Regions from separate parts of the Streptomyces sp. cg40 genome, predicted to be linked through region 4. Evidence: riboswitches for the same ligand, from Rfam matches in the RefSeq annotation. Region 4 holds a riboswitch; each other region holds the start of a gene.

The links. Region 4 has a riboswitch for cyclic di-AMP ahead of ACQHII_RS22975 (M23 family metallopeptidase). Riboswitches for the same ligand answer to the same signal wherever they lie in the genome.
Region 1: another riboswitch for cyclic di-AMP. It lies ahead of ACQHII_RS02140 (NlpC/P60 family protein); the one in region 4 lies ahead of ACQHII_RS22975 (M23 family metallopeptidase).
Region 2: another riboswitch for cyclic di-AMP. It lies ahead of ACQHII_RS28300 (transglycosylase SLT domain-containing protein); the one in region 4 lies ahead of ACQHII_RS22975 (M23 family metallopeptidase).
Region 3: another riboswitch for cyclic di-AMP. It lies ahead of ACQHII_RS40635 (C40 family peptidase); the one in region 4 lies ahead of ACQHII_RS22975 (M23 family metallopeptidase).

The regions. Positions count from the first base shown of each region.
Region 1 covers NZ_CP190128.1:512,683-515,972, reverse strand. The annotation lists gene ACQHII_RS02140 (NlpC/P60 family protein) at 1-1,304, opposite strand, end outside; cyclic di-AMP (ydaO/yuaA leader) riboswitch at 1,313-1,486, opposite strand; gene ACQHII_RS02135 (DUF1996 domain-containing protein) at 1,821-3,290, shown strand, end outside.
Region 2 covers NZ_CP190128.1:6,303,318-6,306,607, reverse strand. The annotation lists gene ACQHII_RS28305 (CocE/NonD family hydrolase) at 1-850, shown strand, start outside; cyclic di-AMP (ydaO/yuaA leader) riboswitch at 1,114-1,285, shown strand; gene ACQHII_RS28300 (transglycosylase SLT domain-containing protein) at 1,289-1,756, shown strand; gene ACQHII_RS28295 (HAD family hydrolase) at 1,846-2,652, opposite strand; gene ACQHII_RS28290 (LacI family DNA-binding transcriptional regulator) at 2,759-3,290, opposite strand, start outside.
Region 3 covers NZ_CP190128.1:8,997,537-9,000,826, forward strand. The annotation lists gene ACQHII_RS40625 (helix-turn-helix domain-containing protein) at 1-258, opposite strand, end outside; gene ACQHII_RS40630 (ATP-binding protein) at 471-929, shown strand; gene ACQHII_RS40635 (C40 family peptidase) at 1,014-1,487, opposite strand; cyclic di-AMP (ydaO/yuaA leader) riboswitch at 1,491-1,663, opposite strand; gene ACQHII_RS40640 (hypothetical protein) at 2,011-2,319, opposite strand; gene ACQHII_RS40645 (ATP-dependent Clp protease proteolytic subunit) at 2,327-2,962, opposite strand.
Region 4 covers NZ_CP190128.1:5,197,537-5,200,826, forward strand. The annotation lists gene ACQHII_RS22965 (PrsW family glutamic-type intramembrane protease) at 1-207, shown strand, start outside; gene ACQHII_RS22970 (aldo/keto reductase) at 214-1,158, opposite strand; gene ACQHII_RS22975 (M23 family metallopeptidase) at 1,225-2,232, opposite strand; cyclic di-AMP (ydaO/yuaA leader) riboswitch at 2,244-2,400, opposite strand; gene ACQHII_RS22980 (PP2C family protein-serine/threonine phosphatase) at 2,565-3,290, opposite strand, start outside.

The DNA of each region.
Region 1 (3,290 bases), 4.7 Mb from region 4:
TGGGTGCCGGCGTCCGGTGCGGTGGGGGTGGGCATGACGGCGGCGGGCGTCGGGCTCATGACCGGGGCCGGGGGGAGTGTGACTTCCGGGGCCATGGCCGGAGGGGCGGGGGGTGCGAGTACGGGGGCCGCGGCGAAGGAGACCTCGGGGGCGGGGGCGGCCGGCTGCCACTCCTGCTGCGGCGGGCGCCAGGACGGTTCCGGTGCGGGCTGCCAGTCGGGCTGGGGCGAGGGCTGCTGGGGGATCAGAGGTATCTGCCCGGTGGACCAAGCCTGTTGCTCGGTCACCGCGGACATCTGCCCTGTGGCCCACGGCTGCTGCTCGGTCACTGCGGGGAACTGGCCGGTGGCCCAGGGCTGTTGCTGAATCACTGCGGGCATCTGCCCTGTCGCCCAGGTCTGTTGCTCGGTCACCATGGGCATCTGTCCGGTGGACCACGTGGTCTCCGGGGCGGACCAGGCCGTCTCCGGGGGCGGCCAGGTGGCGCCCGCCGGCGCGGTCTCGGTGCGCGGCGCGCCGATGGCCGGGAGCAGGTCCAGGCTCGCGGTGAGCGGGTCGAAGGCCGGTGCTGGTGCCGGGGCGGTGGCGAACTGCTGTGGCGCCATGACGCGCGCGGCCGGCATCTCGACGGCCGGAGCGGGCGGTACCGGCGGCAGGTCGAGGACGGTTGCCGTGGGCATCTGCGCCATCTGGGCCTGAGCCATCTGCGCGATCTGGGCGAGCTGCGACATCTGAGGCATTTGTGTCTGCGACGTCTGCGGCATCACAGGAGACTGCTGTGTCTGCTGTGTCTGCTGTGCGGCGGGAGGCAGCGCCGCGACGGGTGCCGCGGTCAACTCCGCCATGGGGACCGTGAGTTGCGTGGCGATGGACTCCGGTGCGGCGGTGGTCCCCGCGGTCAGTTCGGCCACGGCACGGCCGGGCTGTGCGTCGAGCGCGCGGCCGGTGCTCTGGGGCTCGGGACGCCGTTCGGACCGCTCGGGGCGGGACTCGGCCGGGCGGGCCGGGGTCCTGCCGGGCGGCAGCATCGCCGGTACGGTCGGGCCCAGTTGGGTGCGGGCGCGGTCGAACAGCTGCCGGGTGACGGCTTCGACGGCGGGGTCGGAAGAACGTGACGCGCCGGGGCGCGACTCGACACGTGTACGCGGTTTCCCGGACATCGCACGTGTGGCGTTGTAGGTTCCGGAGTCCGTCTCGGCCCGGTCGTAAAGAGAGTTGATCCGCCGCTGGACTTCGTCGCGGCTGGGTCGGTCGTCCACGGTGGGGCCACTGCCTCCGGTGCGCGTGCGTCGTTCTGCCGGCATGGCAGACGTGCTCCTTCCGCTTCGCGCCTACCGGGTTAGCTGTCGGGTTCGGGCGTCGATCACGGAAGGTTTGCCCTACGGTCCTTGCCCTGAGGGGCAGTTGGACCGATTCACCCCAAGTTCGGTTGGGTCCCCGGCTCCGGCTGCCGCGGGCGGCACGCCGGACTCGGCGCAAGCCGTGCGGCCCGGCGCCGATCGCCGGAGTAGGTCGTACGGCCTGAACGTCAACTTAGCCAACGTGTGTGCCCCGTGTGAAGGTTGAAGCGCGATATGTCCGATACGTATTTGTGACCTTTACCTCGCCCTGGTGTGTCGAGGGGCCAGGAGCCCGCGGGGGCGGGTGATCCATAAGAGGTCGCTATGAATTTCTGGGACGGTTGAACACACCGGGACCGGGCTCCGTATTGGGTCGGGGGATTTCCATGCCGGGACGAGCCGGGCCGACCGATACGTGTAGGAGCAACTTCCTTGGCACGCAACACGCGCAGACGCCCCACAGGCGCACGACGCGCGACGATGGCAGCAGTCGCCCTGATGCTGGGCGGCGGAGGACTGATGGCGGCGAACGTCTACGCGTCGGCGTCCGAAGGTGGTTGGGGCGGCGACTCCGCCCAACAGGGTTCTCCGGACGCGGCATCGCGCGGCGCGACGATCGACTGCCCGGACATCGGCACCCAGTTGACGACGGTGCCCGACGAGGCGAAGGCCGACGTCGACAAGGAACTCGCGAATCTGGACCAGCAGATAACCGAGGCCTACCAGAAGCTTCAGGACTCCAGGGAGTCCATCCGTCAGGACGCCTCCTTCGCCGACAACGAGATCATGAATCCGTTGAAGGAGAAGCGGGCCGCGTCCATCGGGCGGATCGACGACGCCATCGCACGCGTCGGGGACCGCCCGGAGGGACTCGACGCGCTCGCCGGCTGCACCCTGATCGCGCCCACGAACGAGACCGGCGACCAGGGTGACCAGGGCGGTAACGGCGGCGACCAGAGCGCCAGTGCCAGTGCCAGCGCCAGCACCGGAGACCAGGGGCAGCAGGGCCAGCAGCAGTCCACCAACGGGCCGGTCGCCTCGGACTACGCGGACATCACCTCTGTACAGCCGAATGTGAACGCTCCGCAGGAGCAGGCCAATGCCTCCCGAGGCACGTTCGTCACCGCCTGCGGGGTGAACGAGAACGGTCTGTTCAACTCCGACAACGTGATCGTCGCGCCCGGAGTCTCCAACGGCGCCCACCACTTCCACGACTACATCGGCAACCAGTCCAACAACGCCTTCGCCAGCGACCAGGACCTCGCGAACGCCGACACGAGCTGCGAGAACCCGGGCGACAAGTCCACCTACTACTGGCCCGTGCTGCGCCTGCAGAACGGCAAGCAGGAACGGGACGCCGACAAGCCCGGCGGCGGCACCGAGGGCAACTCCGGTGAGATCGTCACGGCCAAGCAGGTCACCCTGACCTTCGAGGGCAACCCGCAGAGCAAGGTCGTCGCGATGCCGCGCCTCCTGCGCATCATCACCGGGGACGCCAAGGCCTTCGTCAACGGCCCGGCCAACGCCAACGCCTCCTGGAGCTGCACCGGGTTCGAGGACCGGCAGCTCAAGGACAAGTACCCGCTGTGCCCGGCGGGCAGCGACGTCGTGCGCACCTTCAAGTTCCAGAGCTGCTGGGACGGCCGCAACATCGACAGCGCCAACCACCGCACCCACGTGGCCTTCGAGGCCGCCGACGGCGCCTGCCCGGCGGGCTTCCAGGCCATCCCGCAACTGGTGCAGCGGATCGTCTACGCCGTCAACGCGCCCAGCCTCCAGGACGGCGGCAAGACGAGCCCGCTGTTCGCGGTGGACTCGTTCCCGGAGCAGCAGCACAAGCCCGTCACCGACCACGGCGACTTCATCAACGTCTTCTCCGAGAGCCTGATGAACGACATGGTCACCTGCATCAACAGCGGCGAGAAGTGCGGCGCCGGCACCGACAACGAC
Region 2 (3,290 bases), 1.1 Mb from region 4:
CCAGCGGGACGAGGACGCCCGGTCGGCGTGCTTCGAGTTCGAGGTGCCGGCCGAGACGTGGGTGCTGGGGCGGCCGAGGGTGCGGCTGCGGCTGACCTGCGGTGTGCCGCGCGGGCAGGTGATCGCGCGACTGTGCGATGTCGCGCCGGACGGCTCGTCGACGCTGGTCACCCGGGGTGCGCTGAACCTGTCGGCTCGGTTCGGGCGGGATCGGGCGGTGCCGTGGACGCCGGGGGCCACGGAGGACGTGACCTTCGAGCTGAACGGCATCGGGCACGCCTTTCCGCCCGGGCACCGGATCCGGCTCGCAGTGTCGTCGGCGTACTGGCCGTGGATCTGGCCGCAGCCGGAGTCGGGGGCCGGGTTCACGCTGGATCCGGAGGGGAGCGCGATGGAACTTCCGGTGCGGGAGCGGGAGTTGGGTGCTCCTATTCGCTTCGACGAGCCCGAGGAGGCCGCGCCGATCGGGGTCAACTACCCGGCCACGCTGGACGAGCCGCGGCCCGAGCGGCTGGTCGTACGGGATGTGGCGAAGGGCGAGTGGCGGCTGGAGGTGGATCCCCGGTACGGCGGCACGCGTGTGTATCCGGACGGCTTGGAGTTCACCGAGGACGCGCTGGAGACGTACACGATCGACGAGTCGGATCCGCTGTCCGCCCGGACGCGGTCCGACTGGACGATCCGGCTGCATCGGCCGGAGCTGGGCTGGGACACCACCGTGCGGACGCGGTCCGAGATCACTTGCGACGAAACGGACTTTATTACCTCGAATGAGGTGATCTGCACCGAGGGCGGTGAAGTGATCTTTCACCGCACTTGGGAGAAAAGGATTCCGAGAACTGCCAGTTGAGGATGAATGCCCGATTTGCCGTTCTTAATCCTGCCGTGAGTTGGGTCACGCGTTTCTGTGCATGGCCTGTGGTCCTGTGTTTTTACGTTTCCCCTTGTGGTTATTGACAGTTGAACCTTGGCTTACGCAAAGGATCAAGTGCCCCATACGCCTCAGACAAAGGTCAATAGGGGTTAGGTGTGATTCCGCCACTTGTTCCGGACATGTGCTCTCGCATAGTTTCCGGGCCTGTCGAGCGGAACGCCGAATCCTGCCGCCGCCCGGCATCCCAGTCACGAACTTCTCGCACGGCAGGAGCGGGGGACCCAGGTAAGTCGCCGGACCGGTCAGCTCGACCGGGACGGCTTGGGGTTAAGTCACGTCCGTGAGGGCGTGGCCGGGCACCTCCCAGCCCGAACCCGACAGCTCACCTCGCAGGCGACGGAGAGGAACCTCGTCATGCCTGCATCCGCTCAGTCCCGCCGTGCTCGCCTCGTCCGCCGTGTCGTTGTCGCCGGTACCGGTGTCGCGATCCTCGCACTGCCCGTCGTGGGGGCGACCACCGCGTCGGCCGCGACGACCTCGTCGACCACGGTCGCCGGGTACCCCAACACCCTTGACGGGTGGATCCGCGAGTCGCTCGCGATCATGGCGCAGAAGGGGATTCCCGGTACGTACAACGGGATCTACCGCAACGTGATCCGTGAGTCGTCCGGCAACCCGTACGCGATCAACAACTGGGACTCCAACGCGGCGGCGGGTACGCCGTCGAAGGGGCTGCTCCAGGTGATCGACCCGACGTTCAACGCGTATCACGTTGCCGGGACTTCGTTCGACCCGTACGACCCGGTTGCGAACATCACCGCCGCCTGCAACTACGCGGCGGCCGTGTATGGGTCCATCGACAACGTTTACGGGGCTTACTAGAAACTGTTGGATCGGCCACGACGGGTTGTGTTTTGAGTGGCACCGCCGTCGTGGCTGGTCGCGCAGTTCCCCGCGCCCCTGAAAGACCTTCAGCTGAGGAGTCTTTCCAGGACCAGGGCGATTCCGTCGTCCTCGTTCGACTTCGTCACCTCGTCCGCCACCGCCTTGAGTTCGGGGTGGGCGTTCGCCATCGCCACTCCGTGGGCCGCCCAGTCGAACATCGGGATGTCGTTCGGCATGTCGCCGAAGGCGATGGTGTCGGACGGGGTCAGGCCCAAGTGGCGGGCGGCGAGGGCGAGGCCGGTCGCCTTGGTGATGCCGAGTGGCTGGAGTTCGACGGTGCCGGGGCCCGACATGGTGACCGAGGCCAGGGAACCGACCACCGAGCGCGCCGTGGACGCCAACTCGTCGTCCGCCAGGGCCGGGTGACGGAGCAACACCTTGCTGATCGGTTCGGACCAGAGGTCGTCGCGCCTGCCCACCCGTACCGCGGGGAGCGTGGGGTGCGGCATCAGGTAGCCGGGCTCGATGAGGGTGAGGCCGTCCACTCCGTCCTGGTCGACCGCCGCGTAGACCTGGCCCACTTCCGCCTCGATCTTGCCGAGCGCGGTCTCCGCCAGCTCACGGTCCAGGGTGACCGACCAGAGCAGACGGTCCGCGCCGGCGTCGTACAACTGCGCGCCCTGTCCGCACACCGCGAGCCCCCTGCTGCCGAGGTCTTCGAGGAGCGGGCGCACTCTCGGGGCGGGCCTGCCGGTGACGACCAGGTGCCGGGCGCCGGCCGCCGCCGCCCTCGCGAGTGCGATGCGGGACCGGTCGGAGAGCGTGTCGTCGCCGCGCAGCAGCGTTCCGTCCAGGTCGGTGGCGATCAGTGCATATGCGAGGGGTGCGGCCATGATCAGAGAATACGGATGGAACGCCCCACCGACTCGACACGAACCGGACGGCTGCTGCCTTCACATGCGTTGACCCGAGTTCCGGTTGGTTTGACAGTTACGGCGGTTATGCCGACTCCCGGATCACCAGTTCGGTGGGCAGGATCACGCCGGCCGTGTCCTCGCCGGCGATCTGGGCCAGGAGCATGCGGACCATCTCGGCGCTGATGCGGTCGTAGGGCTGGCGCATGGTCGTGAGGGCCGGGGTGATCGCCGTGGCCGCCGCCGAGTCGTCGAAGCCTCCGACAGCGATGTCATCCGGGACCGAACGGCCGGATTGCTGGAGGGTGTTGACCACTCCGAGGGCCATGAGGTCCGAGGCCACGAACACCGCGTCTATGTCGGGGGCCCGCGTGAGGAGTTTGCGGGCTGCTTCCTCGCCGCCCGTGCGGCGGTAGTCGCCTTCCACTACGAGTGCGGGGTCGTGGGGCAGGCCCGCCTCCGTGAGGACGTCCCGGTAGCCGGCCAGGCGGTCGGGGCCGCCCGGGGCGTCGAGCGGGCCGGTGACCATCGCGATGCGGCGTCTGCCGCGGGAGATGAGGTGGCGGACCATCTCCTGGGCGCCGTCGCGGTCGGCGGCGGCCACGTAGCTGTACTTG
Region 3 (3,290 bases), 3.8 Mb from region 4:
CCGGCCGCCCCCGTCATCCGAGCCCGCCAACACGAGCAGCATGTCCCGGAGTTGAGCGTCGCCGACCTGATAGGCGTCCAGAAGTAACCGGACGTCGGGCGGTTTCACGCCACTCGCGCCGGTCTCGATGCGGCTCACCTTCGACTGGTGCCAGCCGACCAGCCGGGCCGCCTCACCGCTGGTGAGCCCCGCGTCCGCACGCAACGCGCGGAGTTCGGCGCCCAGTTTCCGGCGGCGCACCGCGGGACCGTACTGCATGGGTTTCTCCTTACTCCTTCCGGGCCGCCCAAATAGAGTCTGGGTTCGCAGAGTTCACCGCTTTGAGCGACAGATATATGCATATCTTGGTGGATCGGCACCGTTGGCGACGCGGTAATGGCAGTCTGGCGAAGAAGCACCAGTCCGGGACCGTACTCGAACCATCCGCTCCGTGTCGGACACCGGTCCCGCGGGAAAGGGACGACCGCGCCATGGCAGACCATCTGGAAGCATCCGTCACTCTGCCGAGCGATCCCGCCTCGGTCTCCACCGCCCGCTCCTACGTGGTCGGGACCCTCGTGGAATGGGGACTGCCGGCGGACACGGAGGTCGCCGACACCATCCGCCTCATCGTCTCCGAACTCGCCACCAACGCCGTACAGCACACCTTCGGACAGTCACCCACCTTCACGGTGGACATCGAGCTGGAGCGTGACGAACAGCTGCGCATCGGAGTCACCGACAGCCATCCCCGCTTCCCCAAACGCCTGCCGGCCGCCGTCCAGCAGGACAACGGCCGGGGCATGGTCATCATCCGCTGGCTGACCGCGGAGTGCGGCGGCAAACTCCGGGTCCGGCCCACCCTGGAGGGCGGCAAGACGGTCTCCATCGAGGTGCCCTGGACGGTCCCGGCCCGGCCGGTGACCGCCGCCGGCCAGCAGGAGCCGTAGAGACCATGCCGAACGCCTTCGAACACCCGAGGGGGTGGCGGTCCGTCAGGAGACCGCCACCCCCTCGGGAGTTTTCAGCACGGATCAGCTGACCCGGCCGTACCAGACGCTCTTGGTCCAGATCTTCTGCAACCGCACCACGTCCCCGGTCTTCGGGGCGTGCCAGATCTTTCCCCCGCCGGCGTAGATGCCGACGTGGTAGACGCTGGAGCCCGAGTGGAAGAAGACGAGGTCCCCGGCCTTGCGGCTGCCGGCCGAGATGTGGTGGGTCTTGTTGTACTGCTGGGCCGCCGTACGCGGCAGCTTCTTGCCTGCCTTCTTGTACGAGTACAGCGTGAGCCCGGAGCAGTCGAAGCGGCCCGGCCCGGTGGCCCCGTACCTGTACGGGGCGCCCTTCTTGGACGCCGCGACCTGGAGTGCCTTCGTCGCGGGTGTCGCGGCCGCGGCGTCGGATGCGACGCCCGGGATCACGACGGAACCGCCGACGGCGGCGATGGCGAAGGCCGAAGCCGTACCGGCCCGGACCATCAGCGACGGGACACGATTGAGCGCAGTCATGCGCAACCCTTCGTCAGCCGCCTGTGAAGGATGACCTGTCGGATTCGGGCTGGCGAAGTTGCCCGGCCGCACACTCGCGGCTTCACCCCAAGGGCTGCTCGGCCCGGTCATGGCGTGACCGTCCCGGCGACCCGTCGTGCTTGGGTCCTCCACTCCTGCCGATGCAATCCTGTCGACCTGTCATCCGGGCGGCGGCAGGACTCGGCGTCCGCCCGGATCGCCCCGCCGCTGCGGCGGGGTCTTGTCGTCAGACAGGGATCTTCACCTATGAATGTCCGAAAAGCCCAACGGAATCGGGGATTTGTGGGGTTACTCACCACTCACTCGTTCGGCTGAACGCAGCGGTGTTCGAAGGCGTGTCGAGTGTGCATGACCCTCGGACCAGCACCGGAACACCTCACCCGCCCCACGGGCTACGCGTGTTGCGCAACCCGGACGGCCGCATGGACGGAGCGGCGACTACATCGATCGGGGGTACACCGTTCGGCCCGTTTCGCCCCCGGCCCTCATGGCTCCGGGTCCGTCAACTGTCGGAGGGCGCGGGGATCGTGACGCGAGCGGTGCGGCGCTCCCCGTCCAGCACGCGCAGCGCCCGCGCGAGCGTGGGGGCGTGCAGTTCGGTCTCGCCCCGCTGGTGCATCAGGGCCAGCGCGTCCCGCAGTTCGGTGGCCTTGGCCACCAGTGCCTGGGCCGCCCGCAGTCCACGGTACGTGTCCCCGTGGTGCGCCGGGTTGATACGGCCCAGCAGGTCGGCCACATCCAGATAACGGTCGATCAACTCGCCCTCGGCACGCGTCAGCGCGGGCAGCGGCGGAAGCTCCGGCGGCAGCATCGTCGGCTCACTCCCCGCCGGACTCGGTGAGCGAGGTCTTGCGGGTCGGCACGATCCGGTCCACCAGCCCGTATTCCAGAGCCTGTTGGGCGTCCAGAACGAGATCCCGCTCGATGTCCGCGCTCACCTGCTCCGCCGTCCGGCCCGTGTGCAGGGCCAGCAGCGCCTCCAGTTGGGACCGGGTGCGCGCCAACTCCTCGGCCTGGATGGCGAGATCACTCGCCTGACCCTGGATCGGCTCGGGCAGCGAGGGCTGGTGGAGCGTCATCCGCGCGCCCGGCAGCGCCGACCGCTTGCCCGGGGTGCCGGCCGCCAGCAGCACCGCCGCGGTGGTGCCGGCCCGGCCGAGGCAGATCGTCTCCACGTCGCAACTGACGTACTGGAGAGTGTCGTAGATCGCCGACATCGCGGTGAACGAGCCGCCGGGCGAGTTGATGTACAGCGAGATGTCCCGGTCCGGTGCCTGGTACTCGAGGTGCATGAACTGGGCCATCACGTCGTTCGCCGAGATGTCGTCGATCGGCGTCCCGAGGAAGACGATCCGCTCCTCCAGCAGCTTCGAGTACGGATCCATCGTCCGGTGCCCGGAACTGGTGCGCTCCGTGAATTCGGGCAGGACATGGCGGGCGAACGGTCGGGTCATGGGTACCCCTCCTTCGGCATCTGTAAGAAATGTACAGGACGTACATGACGTTATGATGGGAGCGGATTCTAGTGATCAACTCAAATGCCCAGGTCGGAGGGTCTTTTTTGCTCCCCGTGGGGGCTCGTGTCTCACATTCCTGTCACCGTTTTGACGGTTCTCTGGCGGGAGTGTTGTCGCTGTTGCGTTCGGCAACCAGCCAGTGGTCGTCCCCATGGCCGCTCTGATCTGCGAGCCTGTCGCGACTCGCCGCGGTAGGAGCGTCCGTCAATGGGTGCGGGCAGCCCGTCCGGAATGCCTGAGCCGTAACAGGCCTGTTGCTGCACGG
Region 4 (3,290 bases):
GGCCGCGCCGGCGCCGACTTCGCCGTACGGGAAAGGGAGTTGCTGCACGAGCTGTGGCAGCGGCGGGAGGTGGCGCGGCCCGCGCTGGAGTACGCGGCGCGGCGGATCGCGCCGCCGGTGCCGGTGGTGGTGCCGCCGTGGCCGGTGTACGGGTTGTACGGGAACACGGCGGCGCCGTATCCCTCGTACAACCCGTACCGGTCCTGACGACCCTCAGGCCGATGCCTGGGTCAGCTGCTCGATCTCGGCGTCCGTGAGGGACAGTTCGGCCGCGGCGAGCAGGTGGGGGAGCTGCTCGACGCTCCGGGCGGAGGCGATCGGGGCGGCGACCGTGGGCTGGGCGGCGAGCCAGGCGAGGGCGACCGTCGCGACGGAGGCGTCGTGGGCTCCCGCGACCTCGTCCAGGGCGGTCAGGACCTGCTGGCCGCGCTCGGACGCGAGGTAGCCTGCGGCCCGTCCGGCGCGCGGGCTGTCCACGGTCGTGCCGGGCCGGTACTTGCCGGTGAGGAAACCGGCCGCGAGGGCGAAGTACGGGAGGGCCGCGAGGCCGTTGCGCTCGGCCACGTCCCGGAGTTCGCCCTCGTAGGTGTCGCGCGAGACCAGGTTGTAGTGGGGCTGGATCGCGACATAGCGGGCCAGGCCCTCGCGGTCGGAGAAGTCGAGGGAGGCCTGGAGGCGCTCGGGCGTGATGTTGGAGGCGGCGATGTACCGGACCTTGCCCGCCTTCACCAGCTCGTCCAGCGCGCCGACGATCTCCTCGACCGGCACGTCGACCTGGTCGAAGTGGGTGTAGTAGAGGTCGATGTGGTCGGTGTCGAGGCGGCGCAGGGAGGCCTCTGCGGCGGCCTTGATGTTGGCCGCGGACAGGCCCGGGAAGTCGGGGTGCTGGCTGACCTTGGTGGCGATGACGACGTCGGAGCGGTTGCCGCGGGCCTTGACCCACTTGCCGATGACGGTCTCGGACTCGCCGCCCTGGTTGCCCGGGGCGAACGCCGAGTAGGAGTCGGCCGTGTCGACGAAGTTGCCGCCCGCGGCGGCGTAGGCGTCGAGCACGGCGAAGGAGGTCGCCTCGTCGGCGGTCCAGCCGAACACGTTGCCGCCGAGGTTGAGCGGGAAGATCTCCAGGTCGGACCGGCCCAGCTTGCGAAGAGAAGTCATGCCTCACTTCAACCGCCGGACCGGAACCGGATATTCCAGACCCTTGAGCCAAGCCCCTTAAGACCCTTAGGGGTTGAGGCCCTTGCTGCGCAGCCAGGGCGCCGGGTCGCTCGCGGTGGCGGCGCCGTTGATGTGGACCTCGAGGTGCAGGTGCGGCCCGGTCACGTTGCCGGTCGCGCCCACGCGGCCGATGACGTCACCGGTGGCGACCTTCTGGCCGACGCTGACGTTGATCGAGGACTGGTGGCAGAACCACAGCTCGGTGCCGTCGTCGAGGGTGAGGATCGTGCGGTAGCCGTAGGACCCGGCCCAGCCCGCCTCGGTGACCGTGCCGCTGTGGATGGCCTTGATCAGCGTGCCGGTGGGGGCGGCGAAGTCGAGGCCCGTGTGGTACCCGGAGGACCACATGGAGCCGGCCTGGCCGAAGGTGCCGGTGATCGTGTACGAGACGACCGGCAGCGTGTACTGCTTCGCCAGCGCGGCGAGCTTCACGGCCTCGGCCTTCTTCTTGGCGGCGGCCTCCGCGGCCTTCTTCGCGTCGGCGGCCTTCTTCGCGGCGTCCTGCTCGGCCTTCGCGGCGGCGGCGTCGACCTGCTTGGCGACGGCGGCCTCGGCGGCGGCCTGGGACTTGCCGTCGACCTGGAGCTGCTGGAGCTCGGCCTGTTCCATGATCCGGTTGCGCAGCAGCTCACCGGCGTCCGAGGTGCCCTTGGCGGTCTCGGTGGTGGTCACGCCGACGCTGCTGAGAGCGGTCGCGGAACCCTTGGGAGTGCTGGGGGAGTCGTCGAGCAGGTGACCCACGCTGGGCAGGTCCGGCATGGAGATCGAGACCGGCGGCTTGCCCGTGTTGGCGCTGGCCATCCCGCCGGCGCTGACGGCGGCTATGACACCGACGCCCAGGACGGTGGAGCTGCGGGCGAATCCTCCGCCACCACGCTGCTTGGCGACACGGTGCTTGCCGCGGTTGGGAGGAACGGTCTCCGCGCTGGGGTTCCACTCCTCCCAGGGTCCCTCGTCGGGGCGGTAACCGCCGTAGACGAACGGGGCTTCTGGGGCAGCCTGGTTGGACGCCACGTGGGCGTGCTCCTTTCCTTCCTTCTCGCCTACCGGGTTAGCTGACGGGTTCGGAGCAGGAAGGTCTCCTACGCGCGTAAACCGGTCGTGTTCCCACGACTGTCGACGTGCGATTCACCCCAAGTGGTGGTTCCCCGGTTCCCTTGCGGAATTCGGCGCGTGCGCACGGAGCTGTCTCTTGTGACGGCTGGGACGACCGTGCTGCGTTATCGAACGTTAATAGACACGGGCGTCCGTTTCCAAGCCCGTTCGCTTGATCATTAACCTTTCCTTGCTGGACGAAGGGCCCACGACCGGCGAAAAACGGGTGAGTTGACCAGTCGTCGACCCGGTCATGGATGGCGTACGGCGATCATCGCCATGTCGTCCGTCATCCCGCCCCCGGCATAGCGGCGCACCTCCTTGGCGAGGAGACCGAGCAGCGCCTCCGGGCTGCGGAAGGTCCGCCCGGTCAGCCGCTCCCCGGGGTCGTAGAACACGCCATGGCCGTCGCGGGCCTCGGACAGGCCGTCGGTGTAGAGGAGCAGGGTGGCGCCGCCGGGGAACGCGAACTCCTCCGCCCGGTCGGGCCAGAAGCCCAACTCGCCCATTCCCAGCGGCAGTGCGGGCTCCTTGACGAGCAGGGTGTCCACGGTGCCGTCCGCGTGCAGGAGCAGCGGCGGCGGGTGGCCCCGGTCGACGATCCTCAAGACGCCGTCGCCGTGCGGGAGTTCGGCGAGGACGGCCGTGGTGAACCCCTCGAACGCGTCGAGCCCGTCGCGCCGGGTGCCCTCGCGCGCCAGGGCCCGCTCCAGCCGCTGCGCGACCGCCTCCAGCGTGCTCTCCTGCTCGGCGGCCTCCCGGAACGCCCCGATCACCACGGCCACGGCGGCGACCGCGCCCATGCCCTTCCCGCGTACGTCGCCGACGACGAGCCGTACGCCGTGCGGGGTGTCCTGCACCGCGTACAGGTCGCCGCCGATGAACGCGCCCTCCTGCGCGGCCTCGTAGCGCGCCGCGATCTCGAACCCGCCGATCCGCTCGGCCGGTTCGGGCAGTACGGCGCGCTGGGCGGCCTC